DNA from 2 places in the Streptomyces sp. G5(2025) genome. Region 2 is predicted to be linked to the other one. Evidence: riboswitches for the same ligand, from Rfam matches in the RefSeq annotation. Region 2 holds a riboswitch; the other holds the start of a gene.
The links. A riboswitch is a leader RNA that binds a small molecule or an ion and turns the genes downstream of it on or off. The one in region 2 is predicted to bind cobalamin.
Positions count from the first base shown of each region.

Region 1: it holds a riboswitch for cobalamin, as region 2 does, so the genes downstream of both, ACOBQB_RS23340 (CbtB domain-containing protein) here and ACOBQB_RS20125 (ABC transporter substrate-binding protein) in region 2, are expected to answer to the same signal.

Region 1 covers NZ_JBMUZT010000006.1:2,777,371-2,784,965, reverse strand. Annotated here, with positions in the region: gene ACOBQB_RS23365 (2-aminoethylphosphonate ABC transporter substrate-binding protein) at 1-715, shown strand, start outside; gene ACOBQB_RS23360 (HAD-IIA family hydrolase) at 789-1,568, shown strand; gene ACOBQB_RS23355 (hypothetical protein) at 1,652-2,209, shown strand; gene ACOBQB_RS23350 (class F sortase) at 2,226-2,891, shown strand; gene ACOBQB_RS23345 (CbtA family protein) at 3,081-3,872, opposite strand; gene ACOBQB_RS23340 (CbtB domain-containing protein) at 3,896-4,117, opposite strand; cobalamin riboswitch at 4,152-4,273, opposite strand; gene ACOBQB_RS23335 (glycoside hydrolase family 6 protein) at 4,636-5,670, shown strand; gene ACOBQB_RS23330 (galactose oxidase-like domain-containing protein) at 5,696-7,595, opposite strand, start outside.
Region 2 covers NZ_JBMUZT010000006.1:2,039,327-2,046,921, reverse strand. Annotated here, with positions in the region: gene ACOBQB_RS20145 (alpha/beta fold hydrolase) at 1-811, shown strand, start outside; gene ACOBQB_RS20140 (haloacid dehalogenase-like hydrolase) at 789-1,919, opposite strand; gene ACOBQB_RS20135 (helix-turn-helix domain-containing protein) at 2,131-2,985, shown strand; gene ACOBQB_RS20130 (VOC family protein) at 3,003-3,440, shown strand; cobalamin riboswitch at 3,448-3,633, shown strand; gene ACOBQB_RS20125 (ABC transporter substrate-binding protein) at 3,742-4,728, shown strand; gene ACOBQB_RS20120 (FecCD family ABC transporter permease) at 4,725-5,753, shown strand; gene ACOBQB_RS20115 (ABC transporter ATP-binding protein) at 5,750-6,589, shown strand; gene ACOBQB_RS20110 (metallophosphoesterase) at 6,668-7,462, shown strand.

The sequences.
Region 1 (7,595 bases), 740 kb from region 2:
CTCCGAAGAGGTCGACGGCGCCGACAAGGCCGCCGACGGCAAGTGGACGTCCATCGTCAACAACTACTTCGGCTTCATCCACAACAAGAAGGAACTGCCCGGCGGCAAGGCCCCCAAGACGTGGGAGGACCTCACCGGCAGCGCGTACAAGGGCAAGGTGCAGTACTCCACGCCCGGCGTCGCCGGCGACGGCACCGCCGTGCTCATCAAGGCCATGCACGACTTCGGCGGCCGCAAGCCCGCGATGGCGTACCTGAAGAGGCTCCAGACCAACAACGTCGGCCCCTCCGCCTCCACCGGCAAGCTGGCGCCCAAGGTCGACAAGGGCGAACTGCTCGCCGCCAACGGCGACGTCCAGATGAACTACGCCCAGTCCAAGGACATGCCGAACCTCCGCATCTGGTTCCCCGCCAGGGAAGGCGGCAAGCGGACCACCTTCGCCCTGCCCTACGCGGCCGGCCTCGTCGACAAGGCCCCGCACAGCGCCAACGCGAAGAAGCTCCTGGACCACCTGCTCAGCCAGGAGGCGCAGCGGCAGGTCAGCGAGGTCGGCGGCGGCTTCGCGGCCCGCAAGGACGTCAAGGCCACCGACGCGAACGCGGTCGCGCTCGACAAGATCATGAACGGCGTCGAGATCTTCGAGCCGGACTGGACGGACATTTCGGAGAACCTCCGGAGCTACGTGGAGGACTGGAAGTCGGCGACCGGCAGCTGATCGTAGGGTGGGGGCGTCGGCACAGCGCTGTCCCGGCGCCCCAGCCAACCCGTACACCGCAGGAGTGCACCTCATGGCAGAGCGCAAGCCCATCGAATCGTGGCTCACCGACATGGACGGCGTGCTCATTCACGAGGGCGTCCCGATCCCGGGCGCCGACACGTTCATCAAGAAGCTGCGCGATTCCGGCAAGCCCTTCCTGGTGCTGACCAACAACTCCATCTACACCGCGCGCGACCTCCAGGCCCGGCTCACCCGCATGGGCCTCGAAGTGCCCGTCGAGAACATCTGGACCTCCGCGCTGGCCACCGCCAAGTTCCTGGACGACCAGCGCCCCGGCGGCACGGCCTACGTCATCGGCGAGGCGGGCCTGACCACGGCCCTGCACGACATCGGGTACGTCCTGACCGACCACGACCCGGATTACGTGGTGCTCGGCGAGACCCGCACGTACTCCTTCGAGGCCATGACGAAGGCCGTCCGCCTCATCAACGGCGGAGCCCGCTTCATCTGCACCAACCCCGACGAGACGGGCCCCTCCACCGAGGGCCCGCTGCCCGCCACGGGCGCCGTGGCCGCGCTGATCACCAAGGCGACCGGCAAGAACCCGTACTTCGCGGGCAAGCCGAACCCCCTGATGATGCGGACCGGGCTGAACGCCATCGGGGCCCACTCGGAGACCAGCGCGATGATCGGCGACCGCATGGACACCGACGTCCTCGCCGGGCTTGAGGCGGGCATGGAGACGTTCCTGGTGCTGACCGGGCTGACGTCGCGGCGCGACATCGACACGTACCCCTTCCGGCCGTCCACCGTCGTGGACTCCATCGCCGACCTGGTCGAGCGGGTCTAGACCGCCGCACGGCCCCCGTTTGACCGCTGCCGGGATGCGGGGGGCGGGGCACGGCGTGAACCTCGTAGGACAGGAGGTTCACGATGCGTATATGTTCCCTCGCTCCTCGTGCGGCCGGCGTGGCCGGCGTGGCCGTCCTTGTCATGGTCGCCCTGCCCGGCGGTGGGGCCGCGGCCCACGAGAACGGTTCCGTGGACGCCACCGTCACCCCCGCCGACGCCGCGGCCGGCGCCTCCGTGGAGGTGAGAGTGACCGGCTGCGAGGGCGCCACCGGATCGGCGGGATCGGGGGCCTTCGAGGGGGAGGCGCGCCTCGCCGGGCGGGGCGGCGACGATCTCCACGGCACCGCCAGGATCCGCAAGGGCGTCACCGGGTCCTACGAACTCACCGTCATCTGCGACGGCCACCCCCACCAGGGCGTCGGCACCGTCCGGGTGGCCCAGCGGAACACCGAGCCGACCGCGCCGGTGCGCGCCGGTGGCGGCGGCACCGCCCACCTGACCTCGGCGGTGTCCGCGGAGCCCGACGGGGCCGACGAGGCGGGCCCCGGTACCCGGCACGCCGTGATCGGCCTGATCCTCGCCGGGGTCGCGGCGGTCGCCGTGGCGTTCCGCAGCGTCCGCCGGCGCCGCTCCGAGTGACGGGCGGGGCGTGAGCGTGTCCGGCGGCGAACGCCCGCCCGGGTCCGGACGCCTGCTGACCGGCGTCGCCTGGGCGGTCCTCCTGGTGGGGCTCGCGCTGTGGGGCAGCGGGGTCGCGAACCTGCCCGGCGGCCTGTCCGGGCCCGCGACCGGCGACGTGGCGGCGGTCGGCCGCCCCCACGCCGTCGAACTGCCGCCCGCCCACACACCGTTGGCGCCCGCCCGGCCGCAGCGCGTCGAGGTGCCCTCCCTGAAGGTCGGCGCCCCGGTGACCGCCCGCGGCCTCGATGCCCGGGGCGCGATCGACCCGCCGCCGTTCGCCCAAGGGGACACCGTCGGCTGGTACGGCGGCGGGACCCGCCCCGGCGCCCCCGGCGCGGCGCTCTTCGTCGGCCACGTCGACACCGAGACCGACCCCGCCGTCTTCTACGACCTCAGCGCGGCGCGCCCCGGCGAGAGGATCGACGTGACCCGCGACGACGGCACCGTCGCCGAGTTCACGATCGACGACGTCCAGGTCGTCACCAGCGACCGCTTCGACGCACGAAAGGCCTACGGCCCCCACGAGGAGGGCCGCGCCGAACTGCGCCTCATCACCTGCGGCGGCACCTTCGACAGGGCCGCCCGCGCCTATACGGCGAACGTGATCGTTTCGGCGTACCTGACCGGGGTGCGGCGTTAGACCGGTGGTCAGGGGAGTCCGAGGGCTGTGGCGGCTCGGTGGTCCGACGGCCGTGCCGCGGGCATGTCGCGGGCGGCGCCGGGTGGCGAGCGGTGGCGCCGCCCGCCGCCGGGGCGCGCCTGATCACGTGCGGCGCGCACCTTCGGCAGGGGCGCGCTCCCGGGTCACCCGCACCTGCCGAGGAGCCCGCTAGGCGGCCTGCCGGCCGGTCAGCGGCGGGGCCGGAGCGGGAGCCGCGGCGGCGCCTTTCGCCGCGCGCACGCCGAGGCCGCCGAAGACCGCCGCGAACACCGCCCACAGCAAGGCGTGCGAGGCGAGCGACAGCATGCGGAAGTCCCACAGCAACGACGCGTCGACCGGCACCGGGTCGGGGTTGCCCGGCAGCAGGAACAGCACCGCGAGGACGGCGACCGCGGTGAGGGCCGTCGCGATGTGCCGCACCGGTTCGGGGTGCGCGGCGAGGCGCACGTACACCTGGCGCACCAGGAACATGCCGAGCACGCCGATGGCGACCGAGGCGAGCCACAGCGCCTGGCGGTCGCCGACGGTGCCCGCGTCGCCGACGCCCGGCGGGTTCGCCGGATAGCGCAGCCCGGGCAGGAGGGAGACCGCGAGGAAGGCGGCGGCGGAGAAGGCCAGCGCGCGTGGCCACGGCAGCGCGCGCGGATCACGCCGGTGCACCGCGGCGTACGCGACGGCGAACAGCACGCCGAGGGCCAGGCCCGCGACGAGGGCGGTGACGACCAGGCCGCCGTGCTGGGTGGAGCGGCTGAACAGCTCTTCGTGGTGCTGGACGGCCTGCGCGGCGCCGTGCCCGTGTTCCTGGGCGGCCGCGCGTTTCTCCTCGGCGCGGATCGCGCGGTCCATCAACGGCTCGGCGAGCAGCAGCGAGAAGAGGCCGGCGGTGAGACCCGCCGCTCCGCCCGCGGCCAGGCCGCGGACGAGCAGGGGGAGTACGGGGGACGAGGGTGCTGAGGGCATGGTGCTGGTGTCCGTCCGCCCGGTCAGTGGCACGGGGCACCGAAGAGGTGCCGGCCGTCGTGCGCGAACTCGTGGAGGTAGTCGCCGGTCGCCGAGATCAGCGAGCCGTTGTCCATGAACACGGCGTAGAGCGCGATGAGCGCGATGACCGCGGCGGCCGAGGCGATCAGCCAGTCGCGGGTCTGCGTCACGGCGGCCTGGCTCGCCGTGGTGTCGGTGTGCGGAGCTGCGGAGTGCAGGGACATACCGGTGGGCCTCCTTCTGGGGTTTCCACGCCCCATGGCAGGAGGACGACGGTTCAGTTCCTGACTTCCGCGTACGAGCGTGCGTACGTGGTCACAGTGGCGGGACCGCCCCGGATTCGCACCGGGTTCCTGTCAAACCGTCGCCTCGATGTATGGACTTGTCGTCACGGAGAGTCCCAGCGCGTCGCGTCTCTGTCAACACCCCCCAGGTCCTGGGCGGTCCTGCTGACCGCCGGGCTCACCTGCCCGATCGGCGGCCCGCTCCCCCGGGAGCCGCCGACCGGGCCGGTCCTCGACCGCGCGCGCACGAGCCGCGGGAGGAACCCGGCGCCGGCGCGGGAGGTTCACGGGCAGGCCGTCCCGGTTCCGTAAATGGCCCACAGGGCCAGGCGGTTGGGCCGTGCCACAGACTCTAGGGCGAATGCGCGCGGCGGCCTAGAGGCAGCCGTGAGCACCTCGTGGGCCGGGGGACCCTGTGTCAGGATTGAGATACGGACAGTGCGCCCAAGGGGGAGTGGATGTACCGAAATGACACCGGCCGCGGACGTCGTTTCGCGGCCAGGGGGGTGCGGACCGGGGTGGCGCTCGCGGGGGCCGCGCTCCTCCTTTCCGCGTGCTTCTCCTCCGGTGGCGACCCGGAGGAGAACACGTCGGGACCGCCCCCGAAACAGCAGCCCAAGAGCCAGGACCCGTACTGGGTCAACCCGGAGGGGACCGCCGCCAAGCAGGTCGCCGCGTACGAGAAGGACGGCGCGAAGGACGACGCCGAACTGACCCGGAAGATCGCCCGGCAGCCGGTCGCCGAGTGGCTCGTCCCGGAGAACGCGCAGGACCAGGCGCGCGGCTTCACGGAGGCCGCGGAGAAGGCCGACCGGGACGCCCTGTTGGTCCTCTACAACATCCCGCACCGCGACTGCGGCCAGTACTCGGGCGGCGGCGCGGCCGACGGCGACGCCTACCGCGCGTTCGTCGACCAGGTCGCCCGGGGCATCGGCGACCGGCGTGCCACGGTGATCCTGGAGCCGGACGCGGTGCTGCACATGGTCGACAACTGCACGCCCGAGCAGTTCCACGAGGAGCGCTACGACCTCCTCAGGGGCGCCATCGAGAAGCTCAAGTCCTTGAAGAACACGAAGGTGTACCTGGACGCGGGCAACGCGGGCTGGCAGAACCCCGACTCGCTCTGGGAGCCCCTGAAGCGGTCCGGCGTCGAGCAGGCCGACGGCTTCTCGGTCAACGTCTCCAACTTCCAGACCACCGAGGCCAGTACGGAGTTCGGCAAGAGGCTCTCGGCGAAGATCGGCGGCAAGCCGTTCGTCATCGACACGGGGCGCAATGGCAAAGGGCCTTACGACAAGGGCAAGGACCCGTGGTGCAACCCGCCGGGGCGGGCGCTCGGCGAGACGCCCACGACGAAGACGGACGACCCGCTCGTCGACGCGTACCTGTGGATCAAGCGGCCGGGGGAGTCCGACGGGACGTGCCGGGGCGGACCCAAGGCGGGGGAGTGGTGGCCGGAGTACGCGCTGGGCCTGGTGAGGAACGCCTCGTAGGGGTCGCCCCTTACGGGGGCGATACTCACGGCACGCGAACCCATCGCGCCTCGCTGGGAACCCCCTGCTCATCCGACACGAACAGCATGTACCAGCCCGATTCCACCAAACTCCGATTCTTCGGGACCGTCACCCTCACCTCGCCCTTCGACTTCTTCAGGTCCAGCGCGATCGACGTCTGGTCGATATCCGTGACGTGCGTCGACGCGCTGGGCCGGATGAGCCGCGCCGTCTTGATCGACGACGCGTGCCGCGTCGGAAACGTCCCCGACTCCCCGCGCCCGATCGTCTTCGGCCCCTTGCCGAGGCTCGGCCGCGAGCCCTGGTAGAGGTACGGCGGCGTGTAGATCTCGATGCGCTGCTCGAAGACGCCCGGCTTGGTGTTGGCCTTGTCGGCGAAGAGCGAGTCCGAGCCGAAGAACATCACGCGCCCGTCCGGCAGCAGAATCGACCCGGAGTGGTAGTTGCGGCCGACCAGTGGGTCGGCGACCCTCCGCATGTCGCCGGTCCGCGCGTCGTAGATCCGCGCCTGGCGGATGTTGGAGTCACCGCGCCCGCGGTAGTCCTCGGAGCCGCCGGAGATCAGCACGGTGTCGTCCGGCAGCGTCGAGATCTGCGGGTAGCGCGTGCCCTTCTCCAGGGAGGGCCCGTCGACGAAGCGCGGATCGACCGCCTTCAGGTCGACGACGCGGGTCTTCTCGCTGGACCTCTTGGACTCGCCGACACCGCCGCCGCCGACCACCATGTACTTCTGGTCCTGGGCCGGCGGCAGTTCGACCGTGCCGGAGGTCTCCAGGAGCTTCTGGTCGCTCAGGCCCGGGATGCCCTGCCACTTGTTGGTCTTCAGGTCCCAGATGCCGGGCTTGCGGCCGACGTCGTCGGGGCCGTACCCCGCGTTGGAGCCGGAGTAGAAGAGCCTGCCGTCGGTCATCTGGAAGATCGCCGGGTAGGTCGGGAACTGCCGGACGCCCTTGGTGTACGTCCACTTCTTGGTCTTCGGGTCGTACACCTCGTTCTTGCCCGGCACCAGCTGGCCGATCTCGTCCAGGCCCGACGTGGACAGGATTCTGCCGTCGGTGAGCGTGGTCAGCGTGGGGTACCAGCGCGCCTCGTTCATCGGGTCGACCTTGACGTACCGCTCGGCGACCGGGTCGAACTCGAAGGCGTCCTTGATCCCCTGGAAGTCCTTCTTGTCCAGGGCGAGCTTCTGCGCCATGCCGTAGACGTTGCGCTTGTCGGAGCCCTTCATGCCCTGGACGCGGTAGTTGTCCTGGGTGCCCGTCTCGTACTCGGCGCCGCTCTTGGCCGCCTCGACGTAGACCCGGCTCAGACCCGCCTCCGTGCGCAGGAACCTCCCGGTCCGCTTGTCGAAGACCTTCTTCGCCTTCTCCACGAGGACGTTGTCCTGGGAGACGAACGTCTTGCCGTTCTTCTTGCCGGTGAACTTCGTGCCGGCGGGAATCGTCTTCGGCTCGTCCGGGTCCTCGTTGTGGACGATCATCAGGCCGCCGGCCTTGGTGACGTCGCCCTTCAGCTTCTCGTAGCGCTGCGTGCCGCCAGCGATCAGCAGATTGCCGTTGCCCAGCTGGGTGTGGCCCGTGCAGAACAGGTCGGTGGGCGTCGGGATCTTCTTGATGGTCCGCTTGACCGGGTCCCACAGCCGGGTGTCGAACTTCTTCTTGTCGAAGTTGCCCTGGTCGTTGCCGGAACCGGCGACCAGCAGGACCTTGCCCGTGTGCAGGAGGGCCGCGTGGATGGTGTTCTGCCGGTACTCCTCGGGGAACTCCACGATGTCCCAGTGGCCGTTGTCGGCCTTGTACTCCGGCTGGTTGATCTTGTAGTCGTGGTACTTCTCGGAGCCCACGCGCCACAGCCACGGGCCGTTCATCCCCGCCAGCGCGAGGACGACCGCCGCGCCTATCGCG
Region 2 (7,595 bases):
CCTCACCGTGCTCACCGCCGACCTGCGCGGCCAAGGCGAGGCGACGCCGTACGCCACCGATTGCGGCGCGCACGGCCACGGCTACCGCACGCGCGGCCACGGCTACCGCACACGCGACCACGGCTACGGCACGCGCGATCACGGCTACCGCGCGCTCGTCGAGGAGGACCTGCCCGCCGTCCTCAAAGCCGTCCGCGCCGAGCTGGGCCCCGAGTCGCCCCTGCACCTCCTCGGCCACAGCCTGGGCGGCCAACTCTCCCTGCTGTATGCCGCTTTGGGTGCCGGCCCGGACGTCGACGGCGTGGCGCTCATCGCCTCGGGGTCCGTCTGGTTCCGCGCGTACGGCCCGCTGCGCGCCCCCGGTCTCCTCCTCGGCGAACTGCTGATCGCCGCGACGGCGACCGCGCTCGGCCGCTGGCCCGGCGCCCGCCTCGGCTTCGGCGGCAACCAGCCCAAGGGCGTCATGCGGGACTGGGCGCACCAGGGGCTCACCGGCCGCTACGCCGCCAAGGGCTCCGCGCTCGACTACGAAGCGGCCCTGGCCGCCCTGGACCTGCCCGTCCTCGCGGTCTCCGTCGAGCACGACACCCTCGCCCCCGCCTCCGCCCTCGACCACCTGCTCGGCAAGGTCCCCCGGGCCCGCCTCACCAGGCGCCACTACACCGCGCGGGAGGCGGGCGCCCGCCTCGACCACTTCGCGTGGACCAAGGCGGGCGGGCCGCTCGCCAAGCAGGTGGCGGCGTGGGCGGTGGCCGAAGAGCGCTCCGGCCGGGGCCGGCCGCCCGGCTCTAGCGGATCTGCTCGGGGGTGACCGTCAGCCACCGCTTGTCGGCGGTCACCTTCTGGCCCAGCTCGCGCTGCCGCCCGGCGTTCTTCTTCTTCATCCCGTCGAGCTGCTTCATGTACGCCTCCTTGCGGTTGACCCAGACGCGTACGCCGCCGTGCTCCACGTCCGCCGAGTGGAACAGCATCGGGCCGTCGCTGACCGGGGTGTCACCGGCGGCGAGGATCGGCTTCTTCCACTCGTCGATGTACGTGTTGATCGCCGCGGGCTTGCCCTCGTACCAGGTCAGCGGCGCCCACAGGTGCGGCGTCAGCTCCCGCCCGGCGAGCTTCGCGCGGTCCTTCTCGCCGAAGCGGCCCTCGGCGATCTCCTTGCGGGAGCTGGTCACCTCGCCGGTCTCACGGTCCTTCAGCTGCATCGACACCCCGATGACGTTCCGCGGCTTGACTCCGTAGCCGTACTTCGGGTCGGCGAGGACCATGCGCACCAGGTCCTCGCTGGCCGCGCTGACCACGTACACCTCGATGCCGTGCGCCCGCAGCGTCTTGTAGAGCTGCCGCATGCCGTTCGACAGCTCGGGCGGCTTCACCTCGGTCCTGGTGACCTTCCCGCCCTCGTAGTACTCCGCGGGGATCGGCTTCTTGTACGCCAGGAGCTCGTCGACGTACCCCTTGAGCTCCTTCAGCGTGAACCCGGAGAAGATCTGCGCGGCCCAGGGGTAGCAGACCTGGTCGTCCACCTCGCACAGCCGGTTGTAGTAGCTGTAGAGGCTCTCCTTGTGCGCGGCCGTGTCCTTGAACGGGATGACCTTCAGGGACGGGTCCATGGTCTTGCGGGTCAGCACGCCCTTCATCTCCAGGAAGGGCAGCAGCGACTCCTCCAGGTCGCCCCGGTACGAGGTGTTGTCCGCGTCGAAGACGGCGTACGCGCCCTTGTGGTCGTTCGCGGCGATGACCTTGCCGAGCTTCCTCGCGACCGGCTTCGGCCAGTGCGACAGCTCGCGGGCGGTGGCGGCCGAGGTGTCCGCCGCCGTCGCCTCGCCCGCGGGCCACAGCGCGCCGCCCGCGAGTACGGCGGCGACGAGCGCCCCCACGCCACCGATGAGGGCCCGCTTGTTCTTGGCTCGTACTGCCATGTTTCCCGTGTCCCGCCGTTCCTGAGTGCGTTGCGCGGCTCCGTCCGGAGCGGCGCGCCATGCTATGGGCCACGCCGCGCGATTCCCATGATCGAAGTCACCGGGCGGGGCGGGCATGGGGGCGGGTGGTGGCGGGTAGCGGAGAGGGACCTCGCCGCCTGGGCGTCCGCGGGGCGTTCGCGGGGTGAGCGGGCCGCGCATACTGGGACGTATGGGCTCCCGTGAGTTCGTCCGGGCCGTTCCCCGGCTCGACGGCATGGTCGTCTCCGCGGTCGGCTACCGCACCGCGGGGCAGCGGCCCGCCCTGCACCGCGGCCTGCCCTCGCCGTATCTGACGGTGATCTTCTCGCTGGACGGGGCGATCGCCACCGGCGGTACGCCCGCCCAGGCGACCGGCGCGGACGCGGTCCGCACCGACATCATCGTGGGCGGCCTGCACCAGGCCCCCGCCTACGTCGCCCAGCCCGAGCACGAGGCGGGCGTCCAGCTCGCCGTGCACCCGCTGGCCGCCCGCGCGCTCCTCGGCCTGCCCGCCGCCGAACTGGCCGGGCAGCTCGTCACCGGCGGCACCGACGTGTTCGGCGCGCGCGCCGCCGAGGTCCGTGAGCGGCTGTGCGGCCTGGACACCTGGGAGGACCGTTTCGCCGCCCTCGCCGACTACCTGCGGCAGCGCGCGGACCGGCCCGCCGGAGCCGTGCGTCCCGAGGTCGCCGAGGCCTGGGCCCGACTCGCCCGGCACCGCGGCGCCGGGAGCCTCGGCGGTCTGTCCCGGCACGTCGCCCTCAGCGAGCGCCGCCTGACCACCCTCTTCCGCGCCGAGACCGGGCTGAGCCCCAAACAGGCCGCGCGCCTGATGCGTTTCCAGCACGCCAGGACTGCCGTGGCCCGCGCCGTGGCGGCGGGCGGCCCGTCGGACCTGGCCCGGGTCGCCGCCGACACCGGGTACTACGACCACTCCCACCTCGTACGGGACTTCCGGCAGTACACGGGGGTGAGCCCCACCGGATGGCTGGCCGAGGAGTGCCGGAATATCCAAGCCGGGGCGCATGGCGGAGGCGAAGAGTGAAGACATGAACACCACACCTGACAGCACTCGGCAACATCGGCCCGTCACACCCGCCCCCACGGTCTCGGCAGGCCCTCCAGGCGCGGGACGCCCCCGCCCTGATCGACTTCCTCGTCGACACCGTCGGCTTCCTGCGCACGGCCGTGTACGAGGACGGCGGCCGCGTCGCCCACGCCCAGCTCGACTGGCCCGAGGGAGGCGGCGTCATGCTCGGCTCGTACGACCCCGAGGCGACCGCCGAGGCCTGCGGGAAGCCGGGCACCTCCGGTGCCTATGTCGTCACCGACCGGGTGGACGACCTGTACCAGCGCCTCCGCGCGGCCGACGTGAAGATCACCGCGGAGATCGAGGACAAGCCGTACGGCAGTCGCGAGTTCGCCGTCCAGGACCCGGAGGGAAACCGCTGGTCCTTCGGCACCTACCGGGGTGAGCCCAGGCCGGACCCGGGCCGGTGAAGGCGCGTGATAACTTGCGCAAGCCAGTCAAACCCACACCTGGGCCAGGGAATCCGGTGCGAATCCGGAACTGACGCGCAGCGGTGAGGGGGACGGGCGGGGCCACGGCCACTGGGTGTCTTCGGACGCCTGGGAAGGCGCCCCGCCCGGTTCGATCCCGAGTCCGAAGACCTGCTGGCGCCTCCGCTCGCATACCGGGCGGCGGAGGCCGTGACGCAGACCAGGCTCCGCGCATGAGCCGTGACACTCAAGGGATCGCGTGTCCTCGACAGTCCGTACAACCGCTCTGCTCTGTGCCGGCATGCTCGCACTCACCGCGTGCGGCGACGGCTCCGCCCAGAAGTCCGAAGGCAAGAGCGCAGACGGCTATCCCGTCACGGTCGCCTCCTGCGGCAAGGAGGCCGAGGTCCAGGCCCCGCCGCAGCGCGCCGTCTCCCTCGACCAGGGCTCCACGGAGATTCTGCTCTCCCTCGGTCTCGCCGACCGCATGGTGGGCACCGGCACCTGGACCGACCCGGTCCCGAAGAACCTGGAGAAGGCGAACGCGAAGGTCGAGCGGCTCGCCGACCGCTACCCCTCCCTGGAGAAAGTCCTCTCCAAGGAACCGGACTTCGTCAGCGCCTCCTTCCTCTACACCGTCGGCAAGGGCGGCGTCGCCGACCGTAAGAAGTTCACCGAACTCGGCGTGCCCGTCTACGTCTCGCCCACCGACTGCGCGGGCAAGGACAACGACGGCGGCGGCGACGGCAAACGCGTCAAGACCCTCACTATGGACACCGTCTACGGCGAAGTGCGCGACCTCGCGAAGGTGTTCGGCGTCCAGCGGCGCGGCGAGAAGCTGATCGCGGACCTGAAGGAGCGCGTCGCGAAGGCCACGGACGACATCAAGGCCTCCGACGCGACGCTCCTGTACTGGTTCGCCAACTCCGACGCCCCGTACATGGCGGGCTGCTGCGGCGCCCCCGGCATCATCACCCGCGAGCTCGGCGCGAAGAACGTCTTCGACGACACCCGCGAGGAGTGGCCCCAGATCAACTGGGAGACCGTCGCCGACCGCGACCCCGACGTCCTCGTCATCGGCGACCTCACCCGCAAGTCGCAGTCCGCGGAGAGCGCCGCGGCGAAGATCAAGTTCCTGGAGTCCAACCCGGCGACCAAGAACCTCACCGCCGTGAAGAAGAAGCGTTACGTACTCCTCAGCGGCCAGGCCATGAACCCCACGATCCGTACGGTCGACGGTATCGAGCAAGTGGCCGCCGGGCTGCGGAAGTTCGGGCTGGCGAAGTGAGCCCGGCCGCCCCCGCCGCCCGGCAGGGGCTGCTGTGGCTGGCCGGCGGCGCCGCGCTCGTCCTCTCGGTGGCGGTCGCCGTCACCATCGGCCCCGCCGACATCTCGGTCCCCGACGTCTTCTCGGCGCTCGCGGCACACCTCGGCTGGGGCGAGGCAGGGCTGACCCCCATCAGGGACGGCATCGTCTGGAACCTGCGGCTGCCCCGCACCCTGCTCGCCGCGGTCTGCGGCGCGGGCCTCGCGGTCTGCGGCGCGGTCATGCAGTCCCTGCTCCGCAACCCCCTCGCCGACCCCTTCGTGCTCGGGGTGTCGTCCGGGGCGTCCACCGGAGCGGTCGCGGTCGTCGTCCTCGGCGTCGGCGGGGGAGCGCTGTCGATCTCGGCGGGCGCCTTCGCGGGCGCGCTCTGCTCGTTCGCGCTCGTCCTCTTGCTGAGCCACACACTCGGCGGCACGACGGACCGCGTCGTGCTCTCGGGCGTCGCCGCGATGCAGCTCTTCTCCGCCCTGACGTCGTTCGTCATCCTCACCGCGGGCGACGCGGAGACCACCCGCGGCGTGCTGTTCTGGCTGCTCGGCTCGCTCAGCGGGGCGGACTGGACGGACGTATGGCTGTGCGCGGCCGTCCTCGCCGCGGTACTGCTCGTCTGCCTCGGTCACGCCCGTACGCTCGACGCCTTCGCGTTCGGCCAGGAGGCGGCGGCGACGCTGGGCGTACGCGTGGCCCGCACCCGCCTCATCCTGCTCTGCGTGACGGCGCTGCTGACCGCCGTCCTGGTCAGCTCGGCGGGCGCCATCGGCTTCGTCGGCCTGGTCCTGCCGCACGCGGCCCGCGCCTTCACCGGCTCGGGGCACGCCCGGCTGCTCCCGGTCACGGCGCTCACCGGCGCGATCTTCCTGGTCTGGGTGGACACCCTGGCCCGCACGGCCCTGGACCCGCAGGAGGTCCCGGTGGGCGTCGTGACGTCACTCATCGGCGTACCGGCGTTCGTGGTGGTGCTGTACCGGACGCGGAGGGTGACATGACGTACGGGACGGAGCACCGGGAAGCGGCGGTCGCGGCCACGGACGGCCTGCGCGCGGATCGTGTCACTCGCGAGGCGGGCGGCCGCCTCGTCGTCGACGGCGTGAGCCTCGCCCCGCCGCCCGGCGCCACGGTGGGCCTCCTCGGCCCCAACGGCTCCGGCAAGTCCACGCTCCTGCGCATCCTCGCCGGGGTCCTCGCCCCCGCCTCGGGGGTGGTCACCCTGGACGGCCACCCGCTCCCCGACACCCCGCGCCGCACGGTGGCCCGCCGTATCGCGGTGGTCGAGCAACATGCCTCCACACAGACCGAGTTGACCGTACGAGATGTCGTACGGCTGGGCCGCATCCCGCACCGCCGCGCCTGGTCGGCGCCCACGCCCCACGACGAGCAGGCGGTACGCGAGGCCCTGTCCCGCACCGGCCTCACCGAACGCGCCGCCCAGTCCTGGCACACGCTCTCCGGCGGCGAACGCCAGCGCGTCCAGATAGCCCGCGCCCTGGCCCAGGAACCCCGCGAACTCCTCCTGGACGAACCCACCAACCACCTGGACATCCAGCACCAGCTGGACCTGCTCTCCCTGGTCGCCGAACTCCCCGTCACCAGCGTGATCGCCCTGCACGACCTCAACCTGGCGGCGATGTTCTGCGACCACGTACTGATCCTGAAGGAGGGCACGGCGTACGCGGCGGGCACGCCGGCACAGGTGATCACGGAGAAGCTGATCGCCGAGGTCTACGGCGTACGCGCGGTGGTGACCCCGGGCGACCCCCCGTCGGTGCGCTTCCTGCGAAGCCGCGCGTCGCGCCCGCTCCAGCCGCGTACGACCGGCTCTTAACGCACGGTTGTCGACCCCGTGTAGGTTCACGATCACCCGAAGCCCCGAGAGAACCGCGAGAAAGGACGCCCTGCCGCGATGCCGACCCGGACTCCGAAGCCGCAGACGGTGATCGCCCACGTCAGCGACACACACATAGACGTGGGTGCCGACGACGGCGGCCGCAGCGTCGCCCGCACCCGCACGGTGATGGAGTACCTGAACGCCCTCCCGTACGACCTGGACGCGGTCATCGTCACGGGCGACATCGCCGACCACGGCACCCCGGAGGAGTACGAGGCGGCCCGCGAGCTCCTGACGACCCGCCACCCCCTCCTGACCTGCCCCGGCAACCACGACGACCGCGCGGCCTTCCGCGCACACCTGCTGGGCGAGCGGCCGACGACCTCCCCGGTCAACCACTCCTACACGACGGAGAGCTTCACCCTCGCCCTCTGCGACACCTCGGTCCCCGGCAAGCACCACGGCACACTGACGGACGAGACCCTGACGTGGCTGGCGAACACCCTGGCGAAGGCCCCGGCGGACGTACCGGCACTGATCGCCTTCCACCACCCGCCGGTCGCGCTGTACACGCCGTACGTGGACGAGATCCGCCAGTTCGACGAGACCCGCCTGGCCGCTCTGACGACCCGCCACCCCAACATCACGGCATTCCTGGCGGGCCACGCGCATACGCCCGCGGCGACGACGTTCGCGGGAAAGCCCCTCCTGGTCGCCCCCGGCGTAACGTCGACCCTCCGCCTCCCCTGGGAACCCCAGACCCACGCGACCCACCACGTACACAGGGACCTGCCTCCGTCAGTCGCCTTCCACGTCCTGGACGCAGAGGGCCGCCTGACGACGCATTACCGGCCGGTGCCGCTCGTATGACCTCCTTCGGAGCGGGGCAGCGTTTTTTCCTGACTGTAGCCCAGCATCCTGCGTCGTTTCGCCAGTCCCATGCCGCCCTTCTTCCCGCGACTCGGCCCCCTTGTTTGCCGTGCACGGATCTGCGTCCGGAGTG